DNA from 3 places in the Rhodococcus sp. PAMC28707 genome. Region 2 is predicted to be linked to each of the others. Evidence: riboswitches for the same ligand, from Rfam matches in the RefSeq annotation. Region 2 holds a riboswitch; each other region holds the start of a gene.
What was found. Region 2 has a riboswitch for cobalamin ahead of cobN (cobaltochelatase subunit CobN). Riboswitches for the same ligand answer to the same signal wherever they lie in the genome.
Positions count from the first base shown of each region.

Region 1: linked by a shared signal. The riboswitch ahead of E5720_RS12225 (ABC transporter substrate-binding protein) and the one ahead of cobN (cobaltochelatase subunit CobN) in region 2 are both predicted to bind cobalamin.
Region 3: linked by a shared signal. The riboswitch ahead of metE (5-methyltetrahydropteroyltriglutamate--homocysteine S-methyltransferase) and the one ahead of cobN (cobaltochelatase subunit CobN) in region 2 are both predicted to bind cobalamin.

Region 1 covers NZ_CP039253.1:2,700,341-2,703,617, forward strand. Annotated here, with positions in the region: gene E5720_RS12215 (IclR family transcriptional regulator) at 1-555, shown strand, start outside; gene E5720_RS12220 (GAF domain-containing protein) at 601-1,902, shown strand; cobalamin riboswitch at 1,944-2,093, shown strand; gene E5720_RS12225 (ABC transporter substrate-binding protein) at 2,192-3,187, shown strand; gene E5720_RS12230 (iron ABC transporter permease) at 3,187-3,277, shown strand, end outside.
Region 2 covers NZ_CP039253.1:24,827-28,103, forward strand. Annotated here, with positions in the region: gene cobN (cobaltochelatase subunit CobN) at 1-1,829, opposite strand, end outside; cobalamin riboswitch at 1,876-2,002, opposite strand; gene cobG (precorrin-3B synthase) at 2,042-3,190, shown strand; gene E5720_RS00085 (precorrin-8X methylmutase) at 3,222-3,277, shown strand, end outside.
Region 3 covers NZ_CP039253.1:1,348,687-1,351,963, forward strand. Annotated here, with positions in the region: gene E5720_RS06105 (3-deoxy-7-phosphoheptulonate synthase) at 1-692, opposite strand, end outside; cobalamin riboswitch at 926-1,139, shown strand; gene metE (5-methyltetrahydropteroyltriglutamate--homocysteine S-methyltransferase) at 1,264-3,277, shown strand, end outside.

The sequences.
Region 1 (3,277 bases), 2.1 Mb from region 2:
GAGATTCGTGAGGTTGCTGCGCCGATTCTGCACGAGCTGCACATGCAGACCGGGATGGTCGTTCATCTATCTGTTCTCGACGGATCCAAAAGCGTCTGCCTCGACAAGGTCGGTGGACGGTTCGCTGCCGCGCTGCCGTCCCGCGTCGGTGGCCGGGCCGCGTCGCACGCGACGGCCGGTGGGAAGGCGATGTTGGCGTGGCTGGATCCCGAGCATGTAGACACCTTGTTCGGCGCGACCCTTCCTCGCTTCACCGACAAGACCATCACCGAGCGGGCGGTCCTCCATCTGGAGTTGAACCGCATTCGTCAGCGCCAGGGGCTGGCGTTCGGTCTCGAAGAGGCGGTCCGTGGGATCTCATGCGTGGGGTCTGCGATTCGTGGTTACGAAGGCCCGGCCGGTGGTATCGCGCTGTGTGGAGAGACGCGGAACGCACAACTCGAGCGAGTGGCACCTTTGGTCGTGGACGCCGCTCGTGAGGTTTCGCGCACTCTGTTCCCCAAACGCGGAGCGCCCCGCAGTGCCCGCAAGGCGCCCTCGACGCGAGCGAACTGACCCCACCTCTGCACTTCTATGTGAGCTGGCGCACAATTGTCGGCAATGACTCAGTCGACAGGTCCCGAGCCTGCGCTGGCGGCAGGTGAGGATCCACGCCGCTACGCGCGGATACTGACGGCCGTCTACGACGCGACGATGGCAGGCGGCAAGGGTCCCGCCCGGCCGCGCGAGGTGATCGGTGATTCGTGGCGGCGGTTGCAGACTCTCGGTATCGATCCCGAACAAAAATCCATCTCACCCTCACTTGTAGACATCTCCGATCTCGAGCTGAGCCGTCGTGATTCGGGTCTGATCGACGTACTCGACGATCTGGCTCGAGGGCTGGAATCGGTCGTTCAGGACGGAAACAACATTCTCGTTGTGGCCGACCGTCACGGGCGGGTGTTGTGGCGCAGTGGATCTACGGCAGTGCTCGATCGCGCCGACGGACTCGGGTTCGTCGAGGGTGCCAGCTGGGCCGAGGACTCGGTGGGTACCAATGCGATCGGAACTGCGTTGGTTTCGCGCCGAGCAGTACAGATTTTTTCCGCCGAACACTATGTGCGAAGCCATCATCCATGGACGTGTGCGGGTGCGCCGATCAAGGACCCGCGGACCGGTCAGGTGATCGGCGCGGTCGATGTCAGTGGGCCTGCGAGTAGCGTGCATCCGACCACGCTCGCGCTTGTGGATGCCATTGCCCGTCTTGCTGAATCCCAACTGCGCGAGCATCATCGGCAGAATTTGGATCTGCTGCGCTCGGTCGCGGCCCCCATGCTCGCTCGGTTACATTCCCCCGCATTGGCGGTCGACGCCAACGGGTGGGTAGCGGCCACCTCGTCCGTCGCGTTGCGCACTCGAGTTCTGTTGCCCGAGGATCTGGCCACGGGGAGATTCTGGATGCCGACGCTCGGTGTGTGTGACGTCGAGCCCTTGCCCGGTGGATGGCTCGTCCGGCCGACCGGGGTGGCGGAGAGGGCATCCATCTCCGAGACCGCCGGTGCCACCACGGTCCGTATCGATCTACGCCATCCGCAGCACACGCGGGTACAGATCCGTAGCGAGGTCGGGGAATGGACACACGAGCCGACGCCGCGTCACGCAGAGATTCTCTACCTGCTGGCAGTCCATCGGGAGGGGCGGACCGCGGCACAGATGGCGGCGGATCTCTTCGGAGACGGCGGAAGGGCGATCACCGTCAGGGCGGAAATGTCGCGTCTACGCAAGCAGCTGTCCGGTGTGGTCATGACCCAGCCCTACCGGTTCGACGCGTCGGCGACCGTCGAAATTTTGCTGCCGGAGGACATCAGCAGATTGCTGCCGCATTCTTCGGCACCCGCGGTTCGGTCACGACGTATCAGCTGACGGAATGTGTGGGCCTCGGTAGGCGCGCTCGACCGCTGCCGAAGCCTCTCGTGCATACTGCTGGACGAAGCACTTAGCAAGCCAGTCGTAGGGGGAAGCCGGTCGAAATCCGGCGCTGACCCGCAACGGTGGGCTGTCTCCTCTCGTGGAGATGGCAAGTCCGATTACCCAGCGGCTGTGTGTGCGACACCTATTCGTCGTGGTCTACGAATCGGCAGTCCTGCGCGTGGTTGATTTTGCTGCGCGTCGACTCTCAATTTCGTGGCTCTGAGCTCCAAGTGAGGTTCATATGTCACCATCTACTCCCTCCATCGTCCGAATTGTCGCGGTCGGTTCTGCAGCCGCGTTGCTCTTCGCGGGCTGTTCGCGTGGCGACTCGATAGACGCCACCTCGGCCGCGGCGGCGTTCGACGAGCCGGTCACCATTTCCAATTGCGGCCTCGCCCAGCAGTTCGATGCCCCTCCGCAACGCATCATTTCCATGAACGACCACGTCACCGAGGTGCTCATCGAGATGGGTGCCGCGGATCGGATCGTCGGGATGGGCTATCAGAACGCCACCCCGACTGCGGAGACGGCAGCTGCATTCGAACGAATCACCGGCCTCGCCGACGAATACCCGACGAAAGAACAGATCCTCGATCTCGACCCGGACCTCGTCGTGGGCGGCATGCGAAGTGCCTTCAACGACAAGAAGGGCCGCTCCCGGGAATCGTTCACCGACGTCGGCGTCGCGACGTTCCTGTTCTCCGAGTATTGCGGATCGGGATTCCCCGACATCGGGATGCTCGAGAAGGACTACACCCAACTCGGTGAAATCCTGGGAACCGAGGACGCAGCGAAAGACGTCACCGACGGCGTCGTGTCGGGGCTTGATGCAGTAAGCGAGAAATTGACCGGCGTGGCTCCGACCCCGACGTTCTTCTACGACTCCGGTGAAGACGTTCCCTCGACCATCGGGGGCGTCGGCGTCGGGCAGGTCATCGCTGACTACGCCGGGGCGGAAAACATCTTCCCCGAAGGCGAGCGGCCCTACCTGGACACGACGTGGGAGATCATCGGCGAACGCGCACCACAGGCGATCGTCGTCCTCGACTACGGCGATACCTCCGCGCAGGGCAAGATCGACTTCCTGAAAAGTCAACCGATCATGGCGACGACGCCTGCCGTCCAACGCGACAACTTCATCGTCGTACCGCTCGACGACTTCTTCGAGAGCCCGCGACTGGTGACGAGCGTGGACACCATCGCACGCGCACTGCACCCGGACCGGTTCCAGGACTGATGGCCACCGCCGTCGAAACCCGCACTGCGCCTTCCGAATCCACGTCGACTCGACGCTCACGCTTTCCGCTCGGCGTAATTCTTGCACTGC
Region 2 (3,277 bases):
GCCGAAATGTTGGCATGCTCGTCGAGCAACTGCTCGAGCCGGGAGATGTCGCCGTAACTCTCGGCGCGGGCCATCGGCGGGATGAGGTGATCGACCAGAGTGGCGTGGGCACGACGCTTGGCCTGCGTCCCCTCGCCCGGATCGTTGACGAGGAATGGGTAGATCAGCGGCAGGTCGCCGAGTGCGGCATCGGTGCCGCACGAAGCGGACATCCCGAGCGTCTTACCTGGTAGCCACTCGAGGTTGCCATGCTTTCCGAGGTGGACCATCGCATCGGCACCGAAGCCGCCGTCCTGAATCGACGCCTGGATCCAGCGATACGCCGCGAGATAGTGATGACTGGGAGGTAGATCGGGATCGTGATAGATCGCGACGGGTCGCTCGCCGAATCCGCGGGGCGGTTGAACCATGATGACGACGTTGCCGAACTGCATTGCCGCGATGACGATCTCGCCTTCGGGATCGCTCGAGCGATCGACGTACAGATCACCGGGAGCCGGTCCCCAATGCTTCTCGACGGCGGACGTCAGGTCCTCCGGGAGCTCGGCGAACCAAGACCGGTACCGCGCGGCCGAGATGCGGATCGGATTGCCCTCGAGCTGTGCGTCGGTGAGCCAATCCGGGTCTTGTCCACCGCGCGCGATAAGTGCGTGGATGAGTGCGTCGCCATCGCGGGCGGCCAAGCCCGGAACGGCGTCGGGTCCGTCCTCTGGTCCGAGATCGTATCCCGCGGTGCGCATCTCGGTCATGAGCGAAATCGCGCTTGCCGGCGTATCGAGGCCGACGGCATTTCCGATGCGAGCATGTTTGGTCGGGTACGCCGAGAACATCAGGGCAATCCTGCGCTCCGACGTAGGAATGTAGCGAAGTCGTGCATGACGCACCGCGATTCCAGCTACCCGCGCAGCACGTTCGTGATCGGGGACGTAGGTGGTCAGGCCATCGCCGTCGATCTCTTTGAACGAAAACGGAACCGTGATGAGTCGGCCGTCGAATTCGGGAACTGCAACTTGAGTCGCAACGTCGAGCGGCGACATGCCGTCGTCGTTCGCATCCCAGGTAGCCCGACTGCTGGTCAAGCAAAGCCCCTGCAGGATGGGAACGTCCAGCGCGGCTAGTTCGGTCACGTCCCATGCTTCGTCATCGCCGCCTGCCGACGCGCCTGCAGGCTTGGTTCCGCCCGCGGCCAACACAGTCACGATCATCGCGTCGGCCGACTTCAAAGCGCCCAGTAGTTCCGGGTCTGCGGCGCGCAACGACGCGCAGAAGAGCGGAAGCGCCTTCCCACCCTTCGCCTCGACGGCCGCGGCAAGAGCTTCGATGTATGCCGTGTTTCCGGCCAAATGCTGCGCTCGGTAGTAGAGGATCGCGATGGTCGGTCCGCCGGCATCGGCGGGTGTCACCGAAGACTCCAACACTCCCCACGTAGGTGTGTGGACGGGCGCAGAAAACCCGTGACCGGTGAGCAGAACGGTGTCGGACAGGAAGCCGAAGAGTTCGGCAAGATTCTCCGGGCCACCTTCTGCCAGGTAATTGTGGGCTTGAGCTGCGACGTTGCCGGGGACGGTCGACAACTCCATCAACTCGGCGTCCGGCGCCTGCTCCCCACCGAGAACGACCACCGGCACGCCGGAGGCGAGTACCGCATCGACGCCCTCCTCCCAGGACCGCTTCGACCCCAAGATCCGGAGCACGATCAAATCAATGCCCTCAGCCAGCCCGGCAACATCGTCGGCGAGCAGGCGCGAAGGATTTCCCCACCGATAGTCGGCGCCGCTGGCACGCGCGCTGAGCAGGTCGGTGTCCGATGTGGACAGAAGCAGGATCACGGTTACTGCCCTCCTCGGGGTTTTCGCGCCCCGCATTCGTCTTGCGTGTGGGCTCACGGGAGAGGGTCTGGCTTTCACAGTGGCGCGACCGCGCCGGAGTTACACCGGCTTCCTCTCGGCCGAAGCCGTTCGAAGGGGATGCTACCGAAGAAACCCTCCGGCTCGTTACATCGGGAAACCCCGACAGGATGCACTTGTAGCCTGGACAGGTGATGTCGAGCGACCCGAGAACAACCCCCGACCGCTGCCCAGGTGCACTGACCTTGCACCAAGCAGCCGATGGCGCGCTGGCCAGGGTGCGGCTGCCCGGCGGAATGGTCGACCCTTCCCACATGCAGGTTCTCGCAGAGGCTGCTGGCGATCTCGGCAACGGGTCTATGCAGCTGACATCCCGCGGCAACATTCAATTCCGCGGGGTTCGGGACAGCACCGAGCTGGCTCGACGGCTTGCGAATGCCGGTATGTTGCCCTCCCCGTCACACGAGCGTGTGCGCAACATACTTGCCTCGCCCTTGACTGGTCGGGTGAATGGTGTCACCGATGTCCGAACCTTGATCACCGCACTCGACCGAGGCCTGTGCGCCCGTGCCGAGCTGGTGGATCTTCCCGGCCGGACACTGTTCGCCCTCGACGACGGCCGAGGCGATGTCACCGCTCTGGACCCGGACTTCGGTGTCCAAGCGCTCTCGCCCGAGTTGTTCGCCTTGATCCTCGGTGGCGCTGATACGGGTGTCCGGGTCGAACGCGACAGCGTCGTCGATGTGCTGGTGGACACCGCCCGAATATTCGTCTCGTTGCGGGGAACGGAGTGGCGACTGGCCGAGCTCGCCGACGGACCCGCAAGAGTTCTCGCAACGCTGGGCCTCGATTCATCCGGATACGACCCGACAATCACGGGCCCACTGGCCACTCGACCGTCCGATACACCCCCGATCGGGTGGCTGTCGCAGGCCGACGGACTCGTCGCGCTGGGCGGAGTCCTTGCGCTCGGCGTCCTCGACGCACGTCTCGCCGAGTTTCTCGCTGCAATCGACAAGCCGCTCGTCGTCACGCCGTGGCGCGGGATCGTCGTGTGCGATCTCGACGAGGGCGCTGCCGAACAGGTGGTTCGAGTACTGGCCCCGATGGGCCTGATCTTCGATGCCGACTCACCTTGGGTGAACCTCAGCGCCTGTACCGGCTCACCTGGGTGCGAGAAGTCGAATGCAGACGTGCGGGGGGATCTACGTGACGCCGTGGCTGCCGGCCGGAATCTTGCTGACCAACGCGAACATTGGTCAGGATGCGAGCGTCGATGCGGCAGGCCGAAAGGCGAGATCGTGGACGTCGTCGCCACCGGCGCCGGATACCGGGTGTCATGAGGGGTCTCCGTTCTGACCTATCGTGAACTCCATGTACGACTACATCCGCGACGGTGCGGAGATCTATCGACAGTCCTTCGCGACCAT
Region 3 (3,277 bases), 1.3 Mb from region 2:
GCGGAATGACCGTCGAGGTCCGTTCCGGGGAAGACGTGACTCGACGCCGCCGCCCGGGTTCCGTCGACGGCAACCTGAACATCACCCTCGGTCGAATTCTTGATTCCGACGGGCATCGACAAGGCGCTGCACAGCTGCCGGTGCACCTGACTGGCTGCGGTTCGTGCGCCGATGGCACCGTAGCTGACCAGGTCCGCAATGTACTGAGGGGTGATGGGGTCGAGGAATTCGCATCCGACCGGAAGACCGAGACTCGAGATGTCGACTAGCAACTGGCGGCCCACACGGAGGCCTTCGTTGATGTCGAAGCTGCCGTCGAGATGCGGGTCGTTGATCAGGCCTTTCCAGCCGAGAGTGGTCCGCGGCTTCTCGAAATACACGCGCATGACGATGTGCAGGCGATCATCGAGTTCGGTCGCCTTCGCGGCCAATCTCCGGGCGTAGTCCATCGCCGCGGTGGTGTCGTGCACCGAGCACGGTCCGACGACGACGATCAGCCTGTCATCACGTCCGTCGAGGATGTCGACGACGCCGTCGCGGCCGCGCCGTACTACGGCGGCCACTGCGTCGTCCGCCGCATGCTCACGCCGAACGGTCCGAGGAGACAGAAGCGGACTGATACTGATCGTCCGTCGCTCGTCCAGAGCAGAATCGTGCAGAGCTGGGTCGATGGTGTCGATGTCGGTTGTCATGGAGGAAGGTCCTGTTCCCAGACCGACTCGTTCACGGTGAATCCACGCGCACTTCGAGCCGGTCCGATTCCGGCTCGTGGGGTGGGGTGTCAGCGCATGGTGTCGCTGGCTGACCCACCCGGGGCCGGCCTGCTAAACCAAAAATACGTGCGCTTCATGGGGTCGAGAGTAGCAGCCCTTTCTCCAGAGGCGACCGAGCGCCTATGCTCGTGCTTGCAGTCGGTTCGCCCGCGGCCAAGAGGAGCCCCGAAGTCCGCAACGGCGACGCAAGAGGGAACCCGGTGAGAATCCGGGATTGTCCCGCAGCGGTATGCAGGAACGACCGCCGTCTATCAAGCACTGGAGAAGCCTCTCTGGGAAGCGACGGCCACTAGGAGCTTTTCTCGAGGGTTTGTCGAGATCGCGCGCCTGCGAGTCCGAATACCTGCCTTCTGTGCTGCGCACGCCGTGCGTAGCGGTTCACCGCCCCGTGGAGTGGGCGAGTAGACCTGAACTCTCGTCTTGGGCTCAGGCGTACTCGCGCGCACGGTGGTGTTCCACCCATCACGCCATGTATCTGGAGACACACGAAGTGACATTCGAATTCACTGCGACAGTTCTCGGTTCCCCCCGAATCGGCCCGAAGCGCGAACTGAAGAAGGCTGTCGAGTCCTACTGGGCCGGAAAGAGCGATGCCGCCGCACTCGGTGCCGTCGCCAAGCAGCTACGCGAGAACGACTGGCTTTCACTGAAGGCCGCAGGGCTCGACTCCGTGCCGATCAACACCTTCTCCTATTACGACCAGGTGCTCGACACCGCAGTCCTACTCGGCGCGCTGCCCGAACGGGTAAGCGCCATCGAGGACGATCTCGATCGGTATTTCGTCGCCGCGCGTGGCAACGACACCGTGCAGCCCTTGGAAATGACCAAGTGGTTCGACACCAACTATCACTACCTCGTACCCGAGATTGCAGCGAGCACAACGTTCGCACTCCACCCGGAAAAGATTCTCGGCGAGCTGAACGAGGCTCGCGCACTGGGTATTCCGGCCCGTCCGGTGATCGTCGGCCCGGTTACGTTCCTGCTGCTCTCGAAATCGGTCGGCGGTGATGCTCCGCTGCTGGACCGTCTCGACGAAATCCTCCCGCTGTACGCCGATCTGTTGACACAGCTGTCCGACGCGGGTGCCGAATGGGTCCAGATCGACGAACCGGCTCTCGTCGCGGATCGAACCGAAGCCGAACTCGCCGCCGCCGGACGCGCCTACGACTACCTCAGCGCCGTCGAGAGACGGCCGGCAATACTGGTGGCGTCGTACTTCGGGTACCTCGGTGACGCGTTGCCCGTACTCGCCTCGACCGGTATCGAGGGTTTGTCGGTCGATCTCACCACCCCGGGAACCGTCGAGCAGGTCGCAGCGGTGCCCGCTCTGGCGAGCAAGCTTCTCGTGGCAGGCATCGTCGACGGCCGCAATGTCTGGCGGACCGATCTGGACCAGGCCCTGGCCACGCTGGCGAGCCTGTTGGGCAGTGCTGGCGCGCTCGCCGTATCGAGTTCCTGCTCGCTACTTCATGTCCCGTACACGCTCGACTCCGAGACGCAGATCGTGGATCCACTGCGCTCGTGGCTGGCGTTCGGCGCAGAAAAAGTCGAGGAGGTGACCGTGCTCGCACGTGCACTTCGCGAGGGAACCGATTGCGTTGCAACCGCACTCACCTCTGCACGGGTCGCTGCGGAATCCCGTCGCACCGACCCCCGAGTGCACGACAGTGCAGTTCGCGCCCGACTCGAGGGTGGTGTGGCAGTCGATCGCAGTCCCGCTGCCGAGCGTCGGGTGGCCCAAGCGGCTCGGCTCGATCTCCCGTCGCTCCCGACGACGACGATCGGTTCGTACCCGCAGACAACCCAGATCCGTCTCGCCAGGGCCGAATTGCGCAAGGGCGAGATCGACGACGCCGAGTACGTGCGTCGCATGCAAGCAGAGATCGCCGATGTCATTGCACTGCAGGAGAAGTTGGGCCTCGATGTTCTCGTGCACGGCGAGCCGGAGCGCAACGACATGGTGCAGTACTTCGCGGAGCAACTGCATGGCTTCGCGGCCACGGCCAATGGCTGGGTTCAGTCCTACGGTTCTCGTTGCGTGCGTCCGCCCATCCTGTTCGGTGATGTGAGCCGGGCCGGCGCAATGACCGTCGACTGGATCGCCTTTGCTCAATCACTGACGGACAAGCCGGTCAAGGGCATGCTGACCGGACCTGTGACGATCCTCGCGTGGTCGTTCGTTCGCGACGATCAACCGCTGGCCGACACCGCAGATCAGGTCGCACTGGCCATCCGCGACGAGACCGTCGACCTGCAAACGGCAGGAATCGCGATCGTCCAGGTAGACGAACCTGCCCTACGCGAACTGCTCCCCTTGCGCACAGAGGACAAGAAGGCCTACCTGGAATGGGCTGTGCGTGCATTCAAGCTGTCGACGTCAGGGGTAGCGGATTCCACGCAGATCCATACGCACCTGTGCTACTCGGAGTTCGGCGAGGTGATCGATGCGATCGTCGCACTCGACGCCGATGTGACGTCGATCGAGGCCGCCCGCTCCCACATGG